3 regions of the Paenibacillus sp. R14(2021) genome follow, and region 2 is predicted to be linked to each of the others. Evidence: riboswitches for the same ligand, from Rfam matches in the RefSeq annotation. Region 2 holds a riboswitch; each other region holds the start of a gene.

What was found. Region 2 has a riboswitch for thiamine pyrophosphate ahead of KXU80_RS07485 (acetylornithine deacetylase). Riboswitches for the same ligand answer to the same signal wherever they lie in the genome.
Region 1: linked by a shared signal. The riboswitch ahead of thiC (phosphomethylpyrimidine synthase ThiC) and the one ahead of KXU80_RS07485 (acetylornithine deacetylase) in region 2 are both predicted to bind thiamine pyrophosphate.
Region 3: linked by a shared signal. The riboswitch ahead of KXU80_RS17895 (ABC transporter ATP-binding protein) and the one ahead of KXU80_RS07485 (acetylornithine deacetylase) in region 2 are both predicted to bind thiamine pyrophosphate.

Annotation. Positions count from the first base shown of each region.
Region 1 is NZ_CP080269.1:3,766,202-3,771,999, reverse strand. It holds gene KXU80_RS17550 (CcdC family protein) at 1-239, shown strand, start outside; gene KXU80_RS17545 (MarR family winged helix-turn-helix transcriptional regulator) at 421-879, shown strand; gene KXU80_RS17540 (hypothetical protein) at 841-1,350, opposite strand; gene KXU80_RS17535 (acetyltransferase) at 1,462-2,118, opposite strand; gene KXU80_RS17530 (YceI family protein) at 2,274-2,807, opposite strand; TPP riboswitch at 2,966-3,070, shown strand; gene thiC (phosphomethylpyrimidine synthase ThiC) at 3,397-5,157, shown strand; gene thiE (thiamine phosphate synthase) at 5,179-5,798, shown strand, end outside.
Region 2 is NZ_CP080269.1:1,559,025-1,564,822, forward strand. It holds gene KXU80_RS07475 (ABC transporter substrate-binding protein) at 171-1,178, opposite strand; gene tenA (thiaminase II) at 1,306-1,977, opposite strand; gene KXU80_RS07485 (acetylornithine deacetylase) at 1,993-3,297, opposite strand; TPP riboswitch at 3,365-3,476, opposite strand; gene KXU80_RS07490 (cold-shock protein) at 3,972-4,172, opposite strand; gene KXU80_RS07495 (Imm63 family immunity protein) at 4,331-4,744, opposite strand; partial or broken gene KXU80_RS07500 (IS110 family transposase) at 5,240-5,798, opposite strand, start outside.
Region 3 is NZ_CP080269.1:3,848,972-3,854,769, forward strand. It holds gene hmpA (NO-inducible flavohemoprotein) at 1-1,218, opposite strand; gene KXU80_RS17890 (globin-coupled sensor protein) at 1,455-2,453, shown strand; TPP riboswitch at 2,572-2,675, shown strand; gene KXU80_RS17895 (ABC transporter ATP-binding protein) at 2,758-3,582, shown strand; gene KXU80_RS17900 (ABC transporter permease) at 3,563-4,339, shown strand; gene KXU80_RS17905 (ABC transporter substrate-binding protein) at 4,336-5,391, shown strand; gene thiM (hydroxyethylthiazole kinase) at 5,411-5,798, shown strand, end outside.

The DNA of each region.
Region 1 (5,798 bases), 2.2 Mb from region 2:
CCAAGCTGGAGAGAATCGGCACGACTATCGTTTTGAAACGGTCAAAAATGTTTATCTTTATCTTACTCGGCCTGTTGATCGTACGGCTGCTCGCCCATGATCTGGTGGAGCAGGTCATCACGATCCCGCAAACCGGCGCGCTTTTCTTCGTGCTCGCGTTCGGGATGATCCTTATATGGCGGCTTGCCATGCTGCGGGAATTTATGCGATTGAACCGAGATAGAAAAGAATACCGTTGACAGCCCAAATGTCAGCTGGTATTCTAGCCGTACAAATTGTATACAATTTAATTGGGTAATCCGATTGGTTTGCGTTCACGTCGAGAGACGGGAATGCAGCATTCGGGTAAGGATTTTCGTAAGAAAATCCACTACGGAAGCATAAGCTCACTTATTGGTTTGCAGAAATGAGGAGACAGACATGGAAACGAATGCGCAGCTCGAGCTGGATAATCAGGTCTGTTTCGCCCTTTATGCGTGCGCGCGCGAAGTGACGAAGCTGTATCGGCCGTTTCTGGATGAGCTTGGCATCACCTATACGCAATATGTAACCCTGCTTGCGCTCTGGGAGAAGGACGGGGTGCCGGTGAAGGAACTTGGCGGCAGACTGTATCTGGATTCCGGTACGTTGACACCGCTGCTGAAGAAGCTCGAAGGCAGCGGATTGATTCACAGGGAACGCGACCCGCAGGACGAGCGGAGCGTTCTCGTTCGACTGACGGATAAAGGCCGCGAAATGAAAATGAGCGCGGTGCCGATCCCGGAGCGTGTCTTCTGCCAGATCAATATGCCGCATGAGGAATTGGCGCAGCTGCTGGGGCAGCTCCACAAATTAACGTCCTCACTTCATGCCGACGGCTGCCACGCCGAAGACTGCTAAAGTTGCATGACATAGATGGACCACTTTGAGCCCGGAGGGGACGAAGTGGTCTTTTTTGCGTGGAGCGTCAAGCTTCCCGCCAAAAATGCGCCGGAACCGCTGCTCGAAATAGAAGGTTTCCGAGCCTGTAACGACGATAGCGGCAGAGGCGCACAATGCGTCGCGGCAGCGCAAATACGCTTCATCCCCGTCCTCAAGCTCGGCGGGAAGAAGCGTAATCAAGGCCGCGGGGGAGCGCCCGGCGATTTCATACATCCAGCAGGGGTGCGTCACGACAGCCGCCGTACGCACCCAGGGCAGCGTGACAAGCTCATCCAGCTGCACAGGCTTAAGCTGCGGCGGAGCACCGTCCATAGCTTGCGCGCTCGTCACAAAAAACACGGATCGTCCGCGTCCCAGTCTTTCGATTGAAGGTCCGTAACTGAAATCCGCCCACGCGCAGTGGGGGAATACAACAATCGTATCCGTCATGCCTCGCATCCCGCCGTTTCGCATCCGTCCTGAAGCACGGTGCTGAACTTGATCCCCTCTATTTTATGGGGATGGGATGCGAGGCATGTCAGAAAGCGCCGCAATTCAGGACTATAAGTAGCACTCGCCGACTTCTCGATAGCGGACGACCTTCGCGGGCGTGCCGTAGGCGACGCTTCGGCTCTCGATGTCCGACAGCACGACGGCGCCTGCGCCGATGAGGGCATGCTCGCCAATCGTGACGGAATGGATGACGCCGGCGCCAAGCGACAAGGTGCTGAAGCTGCCGATCCGCACCTGCCCGCCGGAAGCCGCATTCGGAGCCAGATTGACGAAATCGCCGACGATGCTGTCATGATCGACGGAGGCGTTGGTGTTAATGACGCAGTGTTCGCCGATAACGGTATCGGCATTCACGACGGCGCCGGCCATAAGCACGCTGCCCGCGCCGATGACGGCTCCTTTTGCAACGGAAGCTCTGGGATGAATGGCGGTGACGAAGGTGAAGGAAGGCTGCGCGGCCAGAATAGCGGCAGTCACCTTGGACCGGGTCCAATTATCCCCGATCGCGGCGAAGCCGCCGTAGATGCGGGTATCGCTGGCTGTCAGCCAGCTTTCGTCGCCAAGCACCTCGTAGCCGTAGAAAACCGTTCCGACCGGCTTATGATTGTCGAGGATACCGAGAATGCGGTAGCGGCCCTCTTGTTCAATGACGTCGATGACTGATTTGGCGTGACCGCCGGCACCGAAGATTACGATCGATTCCATGAAGATATCCTCCTCCTTACACGGAATTATATCGGATGAGAGCCTTGCTTACCATACTCTGGAAGGCACAGTGAAAGTGATGCAGCAGCATAAAGAACCCAGTGCCGATAGGCACTGGGTCTCATGGAATAGTGATTGGCGATTCCGCAGCGTGATTAGTTCGCTTTAACGGCTTCGAGCTCAATGGTGAATTTTACTTCGTCGCCGATTAGGACGCCGCCTGTTTCAAGCACGGCGTTGTACGTCAGGCCGTACTCGCTGCGGCTGATGGCGCCTTTGCCGCTGAAGCCGACCTTCTCGTTGCCCCATGGGTCTTTGCCGGTGCCTTCGTAGGCCACATGGAACGTTTGCGTGCGCGTCAAGCCGTGCAGTGATAAATTGCCCGTTACATCGTATTCGCCGTCGCCGGTTTTGCTGACGGAGGTCGATTGGAACGTGAGCGTCGGGTAATGCTCGATATCGAAGAAATCGCCTGTACGCAGGTGGTTGTCGCGGTCCGCGTTGCGGGTATCGATGCTGTTCAGGACAACGTTAAACTGAATGCTCGCCGTTGTCAGATCGGCAGGATCTGCTTCGATTTCCGCGCTGAATTCGTGAAAAGCGCCTTTTACTTTAGCAATCATCATATGCTTAATGGTGAAATCTACGCTGCTGTGCGTGGGATCAACGAGCCATTTGGATGTCGTCATGGGTTTATAACCTCCGATTATTAATTACATTAAGTAACCAACTATATTATATATAGTTAATTATAGTGGCGGAATTCAGCTTCTGTCAATCATTTCTTTGGGTTAATTTGACTGAATTCATTGACAGGGATTCCCTTCAGCGGGTATATTCGAACCAGGAAATCCACTAGGGGCGCCCGCACGGGCTGAGATAAGGCAGATGCCTTGGTCCCTTTGAACCTGATCTGGGTCATACCAGCGTAGGAAAGTGGGAATGTACGTGCGACCTTGAGTTCTGGTTGCAGGGCCGAAGCCGCTGCGCTCGCCCCTTGCCCCTGACTCGCGCCCGCCTGGCTGAGGACTTGTTCCTGAAGCCGCGGTCAGCTGCCCGCGACATCCACCGCTCCCTTCGCCGGAGCGGTTTTTTTGTGCTCCGGCAGGCAAGCGGCGCCCGCGAGGCTGTCGCCACAGCACCTTGGCATGCTGCATCCCTGCAAGCCTCCTAGTGGTAATTCCGGCTGTATGCCGTCGATGATTCGCCGCCGCTGTCTGCTTACTCGGTGCGATGACATAGGCGGCTGCCGCCCATTCAATGAGGAGGTTTTGCGAGATGCCGATTTTGACAACGCCGCTACCAGGGAGCCGCAAAGTATACGTAGAAGGAAGCCGCAGTGACATTCAAGTGCCGATGAGAGAGATTGCGCTGTCGCCGACGACAGGAAGGAACGGAGAGGCGGACAATGCGCCGATCTCGGTGTATGATGCAAGCGGACCATACACGGATACCGCTTACCATGCTGATGTAAGGCGGGGCTTGCCTGCGCTGCGAGCTACATGGATCGCCGAGCGCGGCGATACGGAAGCGTACGAGGGACGGACGATCGTGCCGCTCGATAACGGCTTTCATTCCGAGGCTGCCGTGCATAATCGCGGTGCGGAGCTGTTCCCGGCGCTTGCGCGCAAACCGCTGCGGGCTAAGGAAGGGCGGAACGTCACGCAGCTGCATTACGCAAGGCAGGGCATCATTACGCCGGAGATGGAGTTCATCGCGATTCGCGAGGGGATGGATCCGGAGGTTGTCCGCAAGGAAGTCGCCGAAGGGCGCGCGATCATTCCGGCGAACATCAACCATCCCGAGAGCGAGCCGATGATTATCGGGCGCCGGTTCCATGTGAAGATCAATGCCAACATCGGCAATTCCGCCGTCGCTTCCTCTATCGAAGAAGAGGTGGAGAAAATGACGTGGGCGACCCGCTGGGGCGCGGATACGATCATGGACCTCTCGACGGGCAAAAACATCCATACGACGCGCGAATGGATCGTGCGCAACTCTCCGGTTCCAGTTGGAACGGTGCCGATCTATCAGGCGCTTGAGAAAGTAGACGGCAAGGCCGAGGATTTGTCGTGGGAGGTCTTCCGCGATACGCTGATCGAGCAAGCGGAGCAAGGCGTGGATTACTTTACGATTCATGCCGGCGTGCTGCTGCGGTATATTCCGCTTACGGCGAAGCGCGTCACGGGCATCGTGTCCCGCGGCGGGTCCATTATGGCCGCATGGTGCCTCGCGCACCACAAGGAGAATTTCCTCTATACGCATTTTGAAGAAATCTGCGAAATCATGAAGCGTTACGATGTGGCGTTCTCGCTCGGCGACGGGCTGCGCCCGGGCTCCATTGCGGATGCGAACGACGAAGCGCAGTTCGGGGAGCTGGATACGCTCGGCGAGCTGACGCACATCGCGTGGAAGCACGACGTTCAGGTGATGATCGAAGGTCCGGGCCATGTGCCGATGCACCTTATCAAGGAAAATATGGACCGTCAGCTGGAGGTGTGCAAGGAAGCGCCGTTCTATACCCTGGGGCCGCTGACGACGGATATCGCGCCGGGCTACGACCATATTACGTCTGCGATCGGCGCCGCGATGATCGGCTGGTTCGGAACGGCGATGCTCTGCTACGTGACGCCGAAGGAGCATCTCGGCCTGCCGAACAAGGAGGATGTGAAGGAAGGCGTCATCACGTACAAAATCGCCGCGCACGCAGCTGATTTGGCCAAAGGCCATCCGCGCGCGCAAGTGAGGGACAACGCGCTGTCGAAGGCGCGGTTCGAGTTCCGCTGGCATGACCAGTTCCACTTGTCGCTGGATCCCGAGCGCGCGATGTCGTACCACGACGAGACGCTGCCGGCTGAAGCGGCGAAGTCGGCGCATTTCTGTTCCATGTGCGGTCCGAAGTTCTGCAGCATGCGCATTACGCAGGACATTCGCGATTATGCGAAGGAGAACGGCCTGGAGACGCAGGAGGCGATTGAGGCCGGCATGCAGGAGCAGGCATCGGCCTTCCGGCAGGGGGGCGGCTCGATTTATTCGTAAGTGGGGAGAGGAGTTACGGGAATGGAGAAGAGAGATTGGCGGGCATTCAAGCTCTATGCCATCACGGCAGTAAATTATCATCCGGGCCGCAGCATGCTTGAGGTCATGGAGCAGGCGATCCTCGGAGGAGTGGATATCGTCCAGCTTCGGGCAAAGGATGCGCCCAAAGAGGAGATTCTTGCGGACGCGCGGGCGCTTCGGGCGCTTACTGCCCGTTACGGCGTGCCGCTCATCATTAACGACCATATCGACATCGCGCTGGAAGTCGGCGCAGACGGTGCTCATTTTGGCCAGGACGATCTGCCGCTTGCGGAAGCGCGGCGGATTCTTGGGCCGGATGCCATCATCGGCATTTCCACGCACAGCCTGGAGCAGGCGTTGGCCGCGGAGCGGGGAGGCGCCGATTATATCGGCGTCGGCCCGGTCTATCCGACAGGCACAAAGCCGGGACGAACGGCGGTCACGACTGCTTACGTGCGGGAAGCGGCTGCCCATGTGGCGATTCCGTGGGTGGCGATCGGGGGCATTACGCTCGAGAATGTCGATGAGGTTATGGCAGCAGGCGCGTCCCGGATTTGCGCGGTATCGGCCATTGTGGGCAGCGACGATCCTGCCGCTGTGTGCCGGGCGTTCCGTGAGCG
Region 2 (5,798 bases):
ACGTAATTTTTAAATCATCTCTCTTGCATCCTGTCATAATGAAGCAAATTAACAAAACAACAAACATTACAATTCTCACGCATATCCCAACCTGTTCTTACGGACTATCCTGCCCGTTAGTTGAACAGCCTGCCGGATCACGCCGGCAGGCTGTTTAATTATACCATCTCTTATAGATTGCGGAATGCGTCCGATGGATTGACGTCCTTGCTCAATTGCCTCTTTTCCTTCAGCCAATCGATAATCGAGCGCCAAGACTGTTCAGTTTGGATACCGAAAGGCTCCTTTCCCGCGTCCATCATCGGGAGCAGAATCGCCAAGCTCTTTTTTTCGATATCGGCGTCGAGCGGAAACTCATCACTTTGCCCATCTAGCAGCAGTTGCAGCGCTTCATCCGGATGGCTCGCGGTATACGCTTGTCCTTTGGCGGCTGCCTCCATGAACTTCTTGATCGCGGCACCGTTGTTCTTCAGTCCGTCTTCGCTAGCCGTCAGAACAAGCTCGTAGTAATCCGGAACGCCATACTCGGAAGGATCGAAGGCAATGAGCTTCTCACCTTCCTTCTCGAGAAGCAGTTTCTCATGGTTCACATAGCCCCCGATGATCGCATCCACCTTCTTGGTACTCATCGCCGGAATCAGGTCCCAGCCGACATCCACTTGTGTAACCTTCGAAGGATCTCCGCCGTCCGATTTCACCATCGTATTGACGATCGCCTCGTCGAGTGGAATAGACGGGTATCCGATTTTCTTCCCGACCAAATCCTTCGGACTATGAATGTCTGGCGATCCCAGCACCAGCAGTTGATTAAGCGGATGGCGAACGATGGCGCCGATCGATACAATCGGAATGTCTTCGGCACGCGATATCGCGACCTGCATTTGATAACTGAGCGCCAGATCGGCTTTACCGGCCGCAACAAGCTTCAGTGCGTCGTTCGTATCCGCTGGCGTCTGCAACTTGATTTTCAAGCCCGCATCCTTGAAATATCCCTGCTCCTCGGCGGCATACAAGAAGGTATGCACCGCATTTGGATACCAGTCAAGCAGCACGGTCAACTCGGTTTCATCACCCTCCGCCTGCTTGCCTGATTCGGAGCCGCAGCCGACGGCTGCGAAGATGGCCAAGGCTAGAACCGTAGCCAGCCATGCGCCTTTTTTCGATCGTTGAACATTCATTGTAACGCTCCTTTAATGAACTGTAGTATAGCTTCCATGACAACACGCCCATGGCCGAATGTAACAGCACGCCAGTCTATCCCGAACATCGATAACACTTCTGGCTATTTTTTTACATGAGCTATATTCACACCGGCCAAGCCTCCAGCCGATAGGCCATATCCCAGAACATGTATTCCAGCTTGGAAGCGACCATGAAGCGTTCCTCCAGCTGCGCAAGCTCTCGTTCAGGCAGCCCTTCCGCGAGTCGATCCATTAGAGCAATGCACCAATCGGTAAGCGCGCCGAACTCCTCGGAGCTATACATCAAGATCCATTCTCGGTACAGCGGATGGTCCAATGCGCCAGGAATCTTCATGTAAGCAACCCCGATCTCCCGATAGCTCCACATGCACGGAAGCAGGACGGCCACCACGTCGGACAGCGCTCCCTGCGCAGCGGTATCTAGCAAATACTTGGTATACGCGACGGTGGTCGGTGAAGGGAACGTTTGCTCCAGTTCATCGCGCGCGATGCCGAAGCGGGCCGCATATTGCCGGTGAAGCTCCATTTCAACGTTCAGCGTGGAATGAAGCAGCTCGGCGAATTTGGATATTGTTTCCAAGTCTCTGGCCTTCAGGCTGCCCATGGCGAATACCTTGGCATAATCGATCAGATAGACATAGTCCTGCTTGAGATAATAGATGAAGCGTACGGTATCCAGCGTCCCGTCACGTAATTCCGTCAAGAATGGATGATCATGGCTCTTCGCCCATATTTCCTTCACGGAACGATACAACCTTTCGCTAAATCGACTCAATGATTTCCCCTCCATTCATAGATGGCTCAATTCTTCTGTAAATTCTGGCTTCATCCGGTTGCACCAGTCGGCGATGAAGGCGATCATGATCTTTGTATAATCGATCAGCTCTCTCATATCCACGTTTTCATCTACGGCATGCGCATGCGCGAGCTCGCCCGGACCATAGATCAGCGTCGGAATGCCTGCCCGCCCGATCCAGCCTGCATCCGTAACGGACGGGCTCATGCCGACGCTCGGCGCTGTGCCCCGCACTTGCCGGTGAATGTCGGCCAAGCTCTTGAGCCCTTCGCCATCTGGAACCAGCTCCAGGGACGGAAAGATTTCTCCTCGCTCCTCGATCATTGACCGGCCTCCCCAGAGGAAAGTAGGCGGATGATTTCTCAGCCATGGATCGCCTTGGGCGACACCGAGCAGATGCTCCTCGATCTCAGCGGCAACCGTTTCATAATCCTCGTTCGGATAAAAGTGCACCGTAATCCAGAGGGCGCATCGATCCGCGATGAACGCCGCATGACGGCCTCCCTCGATAACGGCGGGATTGATCGTGTTCGAACCTGCAGGGAAGCCCGGATAGGATTTGGTCACGGCCCAGTGTCTCTCCAACTCCTGAAGGCCGGCTATCAGCTTGGCCATCTTCTCGATCGCGCTGGCGCCTTGAACACCGCCGCCCGCGTGAATCATTCGTGATCGCATCCCGTCATGGTAGGTCATCGGACTTTGCACAGTTACCCAACCAGTGATGACACCACCCTGTCCTTGAATGGCCAGTCCGCTCGTATCCGCCACCACGGCAAGATCCGCGTTATACCCCCGCTCCATGCAAGCCCGGGTGCCCGCTTCACCGGCCTCTTCGCCGATGACCGAATGCAATAGTAGATCCCCCTTAAGTTGGATTCCCGACTCTTCCAGCAGTTTCACCGCGAACAGCAGAGCAGCCAGCCCGCCTTTCATATCCGCTGTGCCTCTGCCGTACGCCCGGCCGTTCTTCAACGTCAATGCGAACGGATCGTTCTGCCAATCCTGCGCGTCCCCGACTTCGGCGACATCCATATGGCCGTTCAGCAGCAAGCTTCGATACTTGCCTCCCTGAGTGCCGCGTTTCACCGCGGTTACGTTCGGGTCGCCGGGATATACCTCCCACAGCTCTGTCTCGAAGCCGCTCGCTTGGAGCTGCCGCTCCAGAAACTGCTGCGCTTCTAACGTATTTCGCGCTGGCGGGCTTACCGTCGGAAAAGCAACGAGTTTAGCCACGAGAGCAATTAACTCATCCTGTCTTTCCTCCACCTGGTGCTGCATGCGTGCAATCAAAGTATCCATCGTATGTGCTCCTTCGCTTAGGCAGCGGGCATGAACAATAGAAAAAACCATTCGAGAATAAACGAATGGTTTGAATTCGATACGTTCTCTACGCCAGCATTACCTGGTTCAGATTAACGGTCAGGGAAACAACATTCCCTATCTCAGCCGGATTCCATCCAGCACCCGTAGTCTATTAAATTAGTTTTACTATAGCTCATGATATTTGGAATGACAAGGAGAATTCGTGTTGCGAGTCAGAATAGGCTCATCCTGGTCTAGTGCAAATTATGTCCAAGTCATTCGGAACGCCATGGATCCTGGCTTCCACTTACTCTTTGTGGTCACCGTTAGGATAACCGGCCTCCGCCCACCGGATAGGCGTAACGAAGGAATGAAAGCGCATCAATCCCTCGAGAAATGAAAGCTTACGGGGGTACGTGGAGCAGCGTGCAACAGAGCAGTAAAAAAGGAGCGAAAACTCACCCTTTCTGTTCGCGCATACCCTTCGGTTACTTGACAGTCATCCCCTCTTCTATCCGGAAAGCCATTTTATCCACTGAAGAGATCCTGCGAATAAGCGGGCATTCGTGAGAAAACGGAATCGTACCGAGGAGGTTCACTAACTTTTTGGGTAATTAATAATAAAAAGCCTGTTCCTTGACATTTCGTCAAGTCCAGGCTTGATTTATGTATTACAGTTTTACAACATTCTCGGCTTGAGGTCCTCGTTGGCCCTTAACAACATTGAATTCAACACGTTGCCCTTCGTCCAAAGATTTATACCCTTCGCCTGGAATCGCAGAAAAATGAACGAATACATCGTCGCCGGTCTCCCTTTGAATGAAGCCAAACCCTTTTTCCGCATTAAACCATTTGACTGTACCTGTTTCCATTAATCTCAACCTCCAAAGTTTAAACATTATGCCCTAACAAAGCGGACTATTCACAAGTATATGCCAAAGAAAACGAAAAAGCTGTTGAAATTTGTCTAAAATAATTGGCGGCCATTTATAAAGTAATGGCGGTATCCTGTATCCTGCCCGTTCGTAATTCAAACTTCATCCCTATAAGGATGATTTATCAATATTCTCTGCTTTTCCATTTCTAATTCTTTAGCAAAATCAGGTTTAACATCTCTCATTAGTTCAATTTGCCTTTTGAATAACAGTCTGCGGAAGTCTTGATTGGGGATACGATTACGTAGTTCATATTCACATGCCATAGAAAATGTAACTGAGTTAAAAATCCAATAAATCAATTGATCTTTATTAGAGGTAGTTTTCCGTTCAATTTCATTTCCTCTCTCAACCACAACATAGTGGAACCCTCGATTACCGACCTCAATATGAGGTCTTGCACCATCCTCAGTACCTCCGAATGTCGGCAAAAGACTACTGGGGGCTTGTATCTTCTTAGCCAATTCGTTTACTTCGTTCTTTATTAGTTCAAGCGTTAGGTGTTGCAAGAAATTTTCAACCTCCTCCCGTAAAAATATCGGTAACCAAATATTACAGTAAAATGGCTTTCATAAATACATATTATTGCGTTAATCTCCCTCTATGGAGAATCGCTTTTCTCTTAAATGCTCTCGTTTTCTTAGATTTTGACCAAGTGTTCATCTTCGCAGATAACAGATCATTGGAATGAAGTTGTAGATGAAGAAATTTATGGGGCTGGTTAAGGCGCAAAAAAGCCTCTACCTAGACCACTCACCGAAAAAAGTGGTTGCTTCGGTAAAATATGGTTGCACCTTTGGATCTCCACATAAGCTCATGGCGGTCAACCCTCCCACATCTCGCAGAGTCTACGCTCCCACATTCCTTCATTCAACCTGTCCATGAGGTGGAGGTCAGATATGCTGCCCGACAGGATCTTCGTCCGTATGTTAGTGCCGTTCCGACTCATCCGTGCTTCTTGTTATCTGCTTCTTTCATTACTAAGTCAAAAGAAAAACGTTCAATTAAGCTGCTTGCGGTAATTCTACGAATCGAGGGATATCCTGCATCATTTTCTCTTCACTGAACTCATGTCCCTTCTTCAATATACCGAACAGGATCCGTATGAGTTTGTTACACAACGCGATGAGAGATTGCATCTTTTTGAGCGGATTTATCGACCGTTTGGTGTAGTACTCGTGCAAGGCACGGAAGGCGGCGTTTTTAGCGACCAACGGCATCATTACTCTAAAGAGTAAGGCGCGAAGGCGTTTTCGGCCTCTCTTTGTAATCTTGGTCTGTCCTGTATGTGTACCAGATGAGTTCGTTTTCAAATTCAATCCAGCTAGCTTCGTAATCTGTTTGGGATGACGGTACTGGCTAATGTCACCTACCTCCGCAAGGAATCCTGCGATGGTGTCTCTTCCAATCCCTTTAATGGCCAGCAATTGCTGCACATGAGGAATCTGTATGAGTAATTCATTCAATCTTGCTCCCAACTCTTCGAGCTTGTTATGAAGCCATTCGTACTGGGTAAGCAAGAGCTTAGCTCCATTTTCGCTAACTCCGAGCCCGTTCTTATGC
Region 3 (5,798 bases), 2.3 Mb from region 2:
TTAATCCAATGCGCCGGCCGGTCCGAAGAACTCGAAGTGAATATCTTCGGCAGCTACGCCCCATTCCTTCAGCGCACGATTCACTGCGCGCATGAATGGCAGCGGTCCGCAGAAGTAAAATTTCGCATCCTTCGACGGCAAAATTTCCTGCAGCCACGGAAGGTCGATATAGCCCTCTTTATGGAAGGCTTCCGCCTCGCGATCCTCATCTGTCGGATTATTATAAATCCAGTAAGCCGCGTAGTTCGGGTGCTGTTCCACGATTTCCTCTACTTCTTCCTTCAGCGCATGCATGCGGCCATGCTGGGCTGCGTGGATGAACGATACTTGGCGGTCCTGTTTCGAATCCGCAAGCGTACGAAGCATGCTAACCATCGGCGTAAGACCTACGCCGCCGCTTAGGAGCACGACCGGACGCGTATCATCCTGATCGAGCGTGAAATCACCGGCAGGCGAAGAAATGTACAGCACGTCTCCTGCATGAACCGTCTCGTGCAGGTAAACCGATACACGGCCGTCCGGACGATCTTCCAAGCCGGCTTCCCGCTTGATGGACACGCGGTAGAACGGCTGGCCTGGCGTGCCGGACAAGCTGTACTGACGGATATGCGTATAATCTTCGCCCGGAATTTGAAGCTTCACGCTCAAATATTGGCCCGGTTTGAATGTCGCGATCGACCCGCCGTCCGCCGGCACGAGATAGAATGACGTTATGACTTCGCTTTCCTGAACCTTGCGCTCGACTTTGAACGCTCGGAAGCCCTCCCAGCCGCCCTCTTGTGTTTTCGCTTCTTCGTACATGTCCTTCTCGATGCCGATAAAGACATCCGAGATTACGCCGTAAGCATCTGCCCATGCGCTGATGATTTCATCGGTCGCCGCATCGCCAAGCACTTCCTTAATCGCCGCCAGCAGATTTTGGCCGACAATCGGATAATGCTCCGGCTTAACGCCGAGACTGCGATGCTTATTCGCAATCCCTTTTACGACAGGAATGATGGTTTCCAGCTTGTCAATATTGGCAGCAGCCGCGTAGACCGCATTCGCAAGCGCTGTTTGCTGTTTGCCTTGCTTTTGATTGGCATGATTGAATATATTGAGCAGTTCCGGATGGTTCTCGAACAGCATTTCGTAGAAACGCTTCGTAATGGCAACGCCGTGAACTTCCATAACAGGAACGGTGGATTTAATAATAGCGATGGTTTCTTGGCTTAACATTCTGAATTCCCCGCTTTCTTCGTGCTTGGATTTGACTACAGTATACGAGTCGAGAAGGGGGTCCGGTTGTGATTGCAATCACATCAATTAGGGAGAAACTGTGACGGGCCGCAGCTCCTTCGAGTACTTCGACAGTCCTATTAATATTTCGCCGGTTATAGAGGAAATTGGCAACTTTTGTCGAATTTAATTCCTTAAATAATTGTTATCTCACACAACAAGGGAGATTCTCAGCGATGATTCAAGTAAACGAGAAGCGCATGAAGCAGCTCAGCTACACCGGTATTACGGAACAAGAGCTGGCTTTGCTGCACAGCAAGAAGGACCTGTTCGCACAGATCACAAGCGAGGTCGTAGACCGTCTATATGATCAGGTCTGGACCATTCCCGAGCTTAGGGCCATCATAGAAGCGCACAGCACGCTCGACCGTCTCAAAGAAACACAGCGCTGGTATTTCATGTCCTTGACCTCCGGCATCATCGACGAACCGTTCATCGAACGGCGCATCATGATCGGCCACATCCATTCGCGGATCGGTCTAACAACCGACTGGTATCTCGGCACCTATATGATTTATTTGAATACGACCATCGAGATTCTGAAGCGCACCGTGCCGGACTCATGGATGAATATCGTCTTAGCGATGTCCAAATTGTTCAACTTTGATTCCCAGCTGGTGCTTGAAGCCTACGAGAAGGATGAGAAGGAGAAGGTCGAGGAGCTCGCAAACGCGCGCCAGGACACGCTCACGACGATCAGCAAGATCGTTCAAGACCTCTCCTCCATGATCGTGGAGCTCGGCAGCAGCAGCCAATCCGTCGCCGATTCGGCAAGCCATACGGCGGATATTCAGGATCAAGCCAATGTCAAAGTACGCGAGCTGCAGTCGAGAATCGGCGAAATCGACAGCATCGGATCGCTTCTTCAAGAAATCTCCGATCAGAGCCAGCTGCTCGGCATTAACGCGGCCATCGAAGCCGCTCATGCAGCAGACCATGGACGGGGCTTCGGCGTCGTTGCAAGTGAAATCCGCAAGCTGGCCTCCCACTCCAAGGAATCGCTCGTGACCGTGCGAACGAAGCTGCAGGAAATTACGAGCGTCATCGGCGAAGTCATGCAGGATGCCGAGCGGACTTCCATGCTGGCGCGCGATCAGGCCGCAAGCTCGCAAGAGCTGACCTCCTTCGTCCATATGATCGAAACCATTACGCTGGAGCTCGAAAGCATTCAATAATCGAATTCGAAGCGCATGACGGGAAACCCGCCGAGGCGCCGATCTGATTCCCGGCGCCTCGGCTGCGTCTTTAACTCCCGCCGTCTCTGTGCTATAGTAGAAAGAAATCCAATAATGTTTGATTCACTAGGGGAGTCTAATGACTGAGACGCGGCGCTGAACCGCGGACCCTTGGAACCTGATCTGGGTGATGCCAGCGTAGGGAAGTGGAGTGAAGCCCGATCTCATGTACGTCATGCGCATACACGCTGGGACCCGCCCATTTCCTTTCCGGATTTGGGGCGGGTTTTTTTGATTGGATTTTATGCGGGCTCAAGGAGATGATTGCATAACTGCCATACTGTCACTACAACATATTTCATTCGCGTTCGAGCACAGCCGTGCGGACAGCTCCCGCGTGATCTCCGAGCTGTCGATGGAGGTACGCGAAGGCGAGTTCGTCTCCGTAATCGGCGCGAGCGGCTCGGGCAAAAGCACGCTCTTCAAGCTGATCGCCGGTCTGCTTGCCCCCGTAAGCGGAGAGATCCTTCTCTACGGGCAGCAAGCGGAGCAGCGGCTCGGGCAGGTCGCATACATGCCGCAGCAGGATCTGCTGCTGCCGTGGCGAACGGTGCTGGGCAACTGCTTGCTGCCGCTGGAGCTGGCTGCCTCGAAGCATGCGGGCGGCGGGACTAAGCGCTCCCGCGCGGACGGAGCCGCCGAGGTGCGGCAGCTGCTGACGCGGCTCGGCCTGGACGGCTGCGAGAACGCCTATCCGGGCGAGCTGTCGGGCGGCATGAAGCAGCGGGTCGCCTTCCTGCGCACGCTCATGACGGGACAGCCGCTCATGCTGCTCGATGAGCCCTTCGGGGCGCTCGATGCCATGACCAAACGGGAGATGCACCGCTGGCTGCTTGACTTGTGGGGCGGGCTCAACAAGACGGTGCTGTTTATTACGCATGATCTGGAAGAGGCTCTCCTGCTGAGCGATCGGATTTACTTGATGCCCGGCGCCGGCAGCGGAGCGAAGGTGCAGGAGCTGTCTGTTGACTTGCCGCGGCCGAGGGAGTACCGCATGAATTACGAGCCTGCCTTCATTCGAATGAGGCAAGAGCTGGAGCAGCGTTTATATGCACAAACGACCGATTAGCAAGCTCACCGAGCAATACGGCCTGTTCCTGCTGCTGCTGCTCGTCCTGCTCGGCGCCTGGGAATGCTGCGTTCGGCTCGGACTCGTGCCGTTCTTCATCCTGCCCGCGCCGACCTCCATCGCACGGGCGCTCGGCGAGCATGCAGGCCTGCTGTTCGGGCAGCATCTATTCGCTACGCTCTCGGAAGTCGCCCTCGGCTTCCTGCTCTCGGTCGCCGTCGGCACGCTGCTTGCGGTCGGCATGCATATGTACCGCACACTGAACAAGGCGCTGTACCCGTTCATCGTCATCAGCCAGACGATCCCGCTTATCGCGCTCTCGCCGATCTTCATTATGTGGTTCGGCTACACGATTTGGAGCAAAATCGCCGTCGTGTTCCTAACCGCGTTCTTCCCGATCGTCGTCAGCACGTACGACGGTCTCGGCAAGGGCGATGCCGGTTACAGGGACCTGCTGCTCACCATGGGCGCAAGCCGCTGGGCGATCTTCCGCAAGGTGCATGTGCCGCTCGCGCTGCCTGCTTTCTTCTCCGGGCTCAAGCTGTCCATCGTCTACTGCGTCGTCGGCGCGACGATCGGAGAATGGCTCGGCGGCAGCAAGGGGCTTGGTTATTTCAGCCGCCGCATGTCCAGCAGCCTCCACACAGACGCGATGTTTGCTTCGGTGTTCCTGCTGTCCGCGCTCGGCATGGTTTTGTTTCTGCTTATCGTACTGCTAGAGAAAAAGATGCTTCCCAAACAAAGGAGACTCCGATGAAATCACTACCTTTATTGATACGTAAAAAATCCGCCATTCTCGTACTTCTCTCGGCAGCACTGCTCTTACTTGCCGGCTGCGGGTCATCATCCAGCGGCAATGCGCCGTCGGATACGACCAACACGCCGAACGCGGGCAATGCCGCAGACCAGCCGCTTCAGAAAGTATCGCTTATGCTCGATTGGTACCCGAACGCCGTGCACAGCTTCCTGTATGCCGCGCAGGCTAACGGCTACTTCAAGAAACAAGGGCTCGACGTCGAGATTCAAATGCCGGCCGACACCAATGATGCCTTGAAGCTTGTCGCCGCAGGCAAAATCGACCTCGCGCTCAGCTACCAGCCGCAGGTGCTTATGGCGCGCGGCGAGAACATTCCCGTGAAATCGGTCGGTGCGATCGTTCGTCATCCGCTCAACCATCTGATGGTTCCGGCGGACAGCGGCGTCCATTCGCCGAAGGATCTGTCCGGCAAGACCGTCGGCTTCTCGTCCATTCCGCTCTATGAGGCAATGGCGCGCACGATGATCAAGCAGGACGGCGGCGACCCAGACAGCGTGAAAATGGTTGACGTCGGCTATGACCTCATTCCGGCGATTTCGACCGGCAAGACGGATGCCATAATCGGCGGCTTCATTAATCACGAGCAGCTGATCCTTGACAAGGAAGGCCATGCCGTTCAATCGCTCGACCCTGCCAAATACGGCGTGCCGGATTATTACGAGCTTGTACTTGTCGCAAGCGACGACGGCCTGAAAGCGAAGAAGGACGTGTTCGCCAAGTTCATGGCGGCCGCAGCCGAAGGGCAGCAGTACGTAGAGCAGCACGGCAAAGAAGCGCTGGATGCGCTGATGGCGCATGAAGATCAGAACTCGCCGCTCGATGCCGACATTGAGACGAAGAGCCTCGCTATTCTGCTGCCGCTTATGACCGACAAGGATCAGCCTTTCGGCAGCCAGGATCCCGCATCATGGACGCGCGTGCGAACATGGCTGATCGACAACAAGCTGCTGCCGGAGACCGTGAAGGCCGAAGACGCTTATATAAATCTTTAATTCCTAAGGAGGACGAATCATGTCGTATTTAGAAAAAGTCAGAACGCAAAACCCGCTCGTGCACAATATCACCAACTGGGTGGTCACCAACTTTACCGCGAACGGCCTGCTCGCGCTTGGCGCTTCGCCGATCATGGCGTATGCGCATGAGGAAGTCGCGGACGTCGCCCGCATCTCCGGCGCCGTATCGCTGAACATGGGCACGCTTGACGAGAGCGTCGTCCAATCCATCATTCTCGCCGGCAAGTCCGCCAACGCGAGCGGCGTACCCGTTGTCTTCGACCCCGTAGGCTCGGGCGCCACGCCTTACCGGAGCGCCTCCGCGCAGCGGATTCTGCAGGAGGTGAAACTGACCGTCCTGCGGGGCAATGTCGCGGAAGTCGCCGATGTCGCCGGCGAGCGCTGGT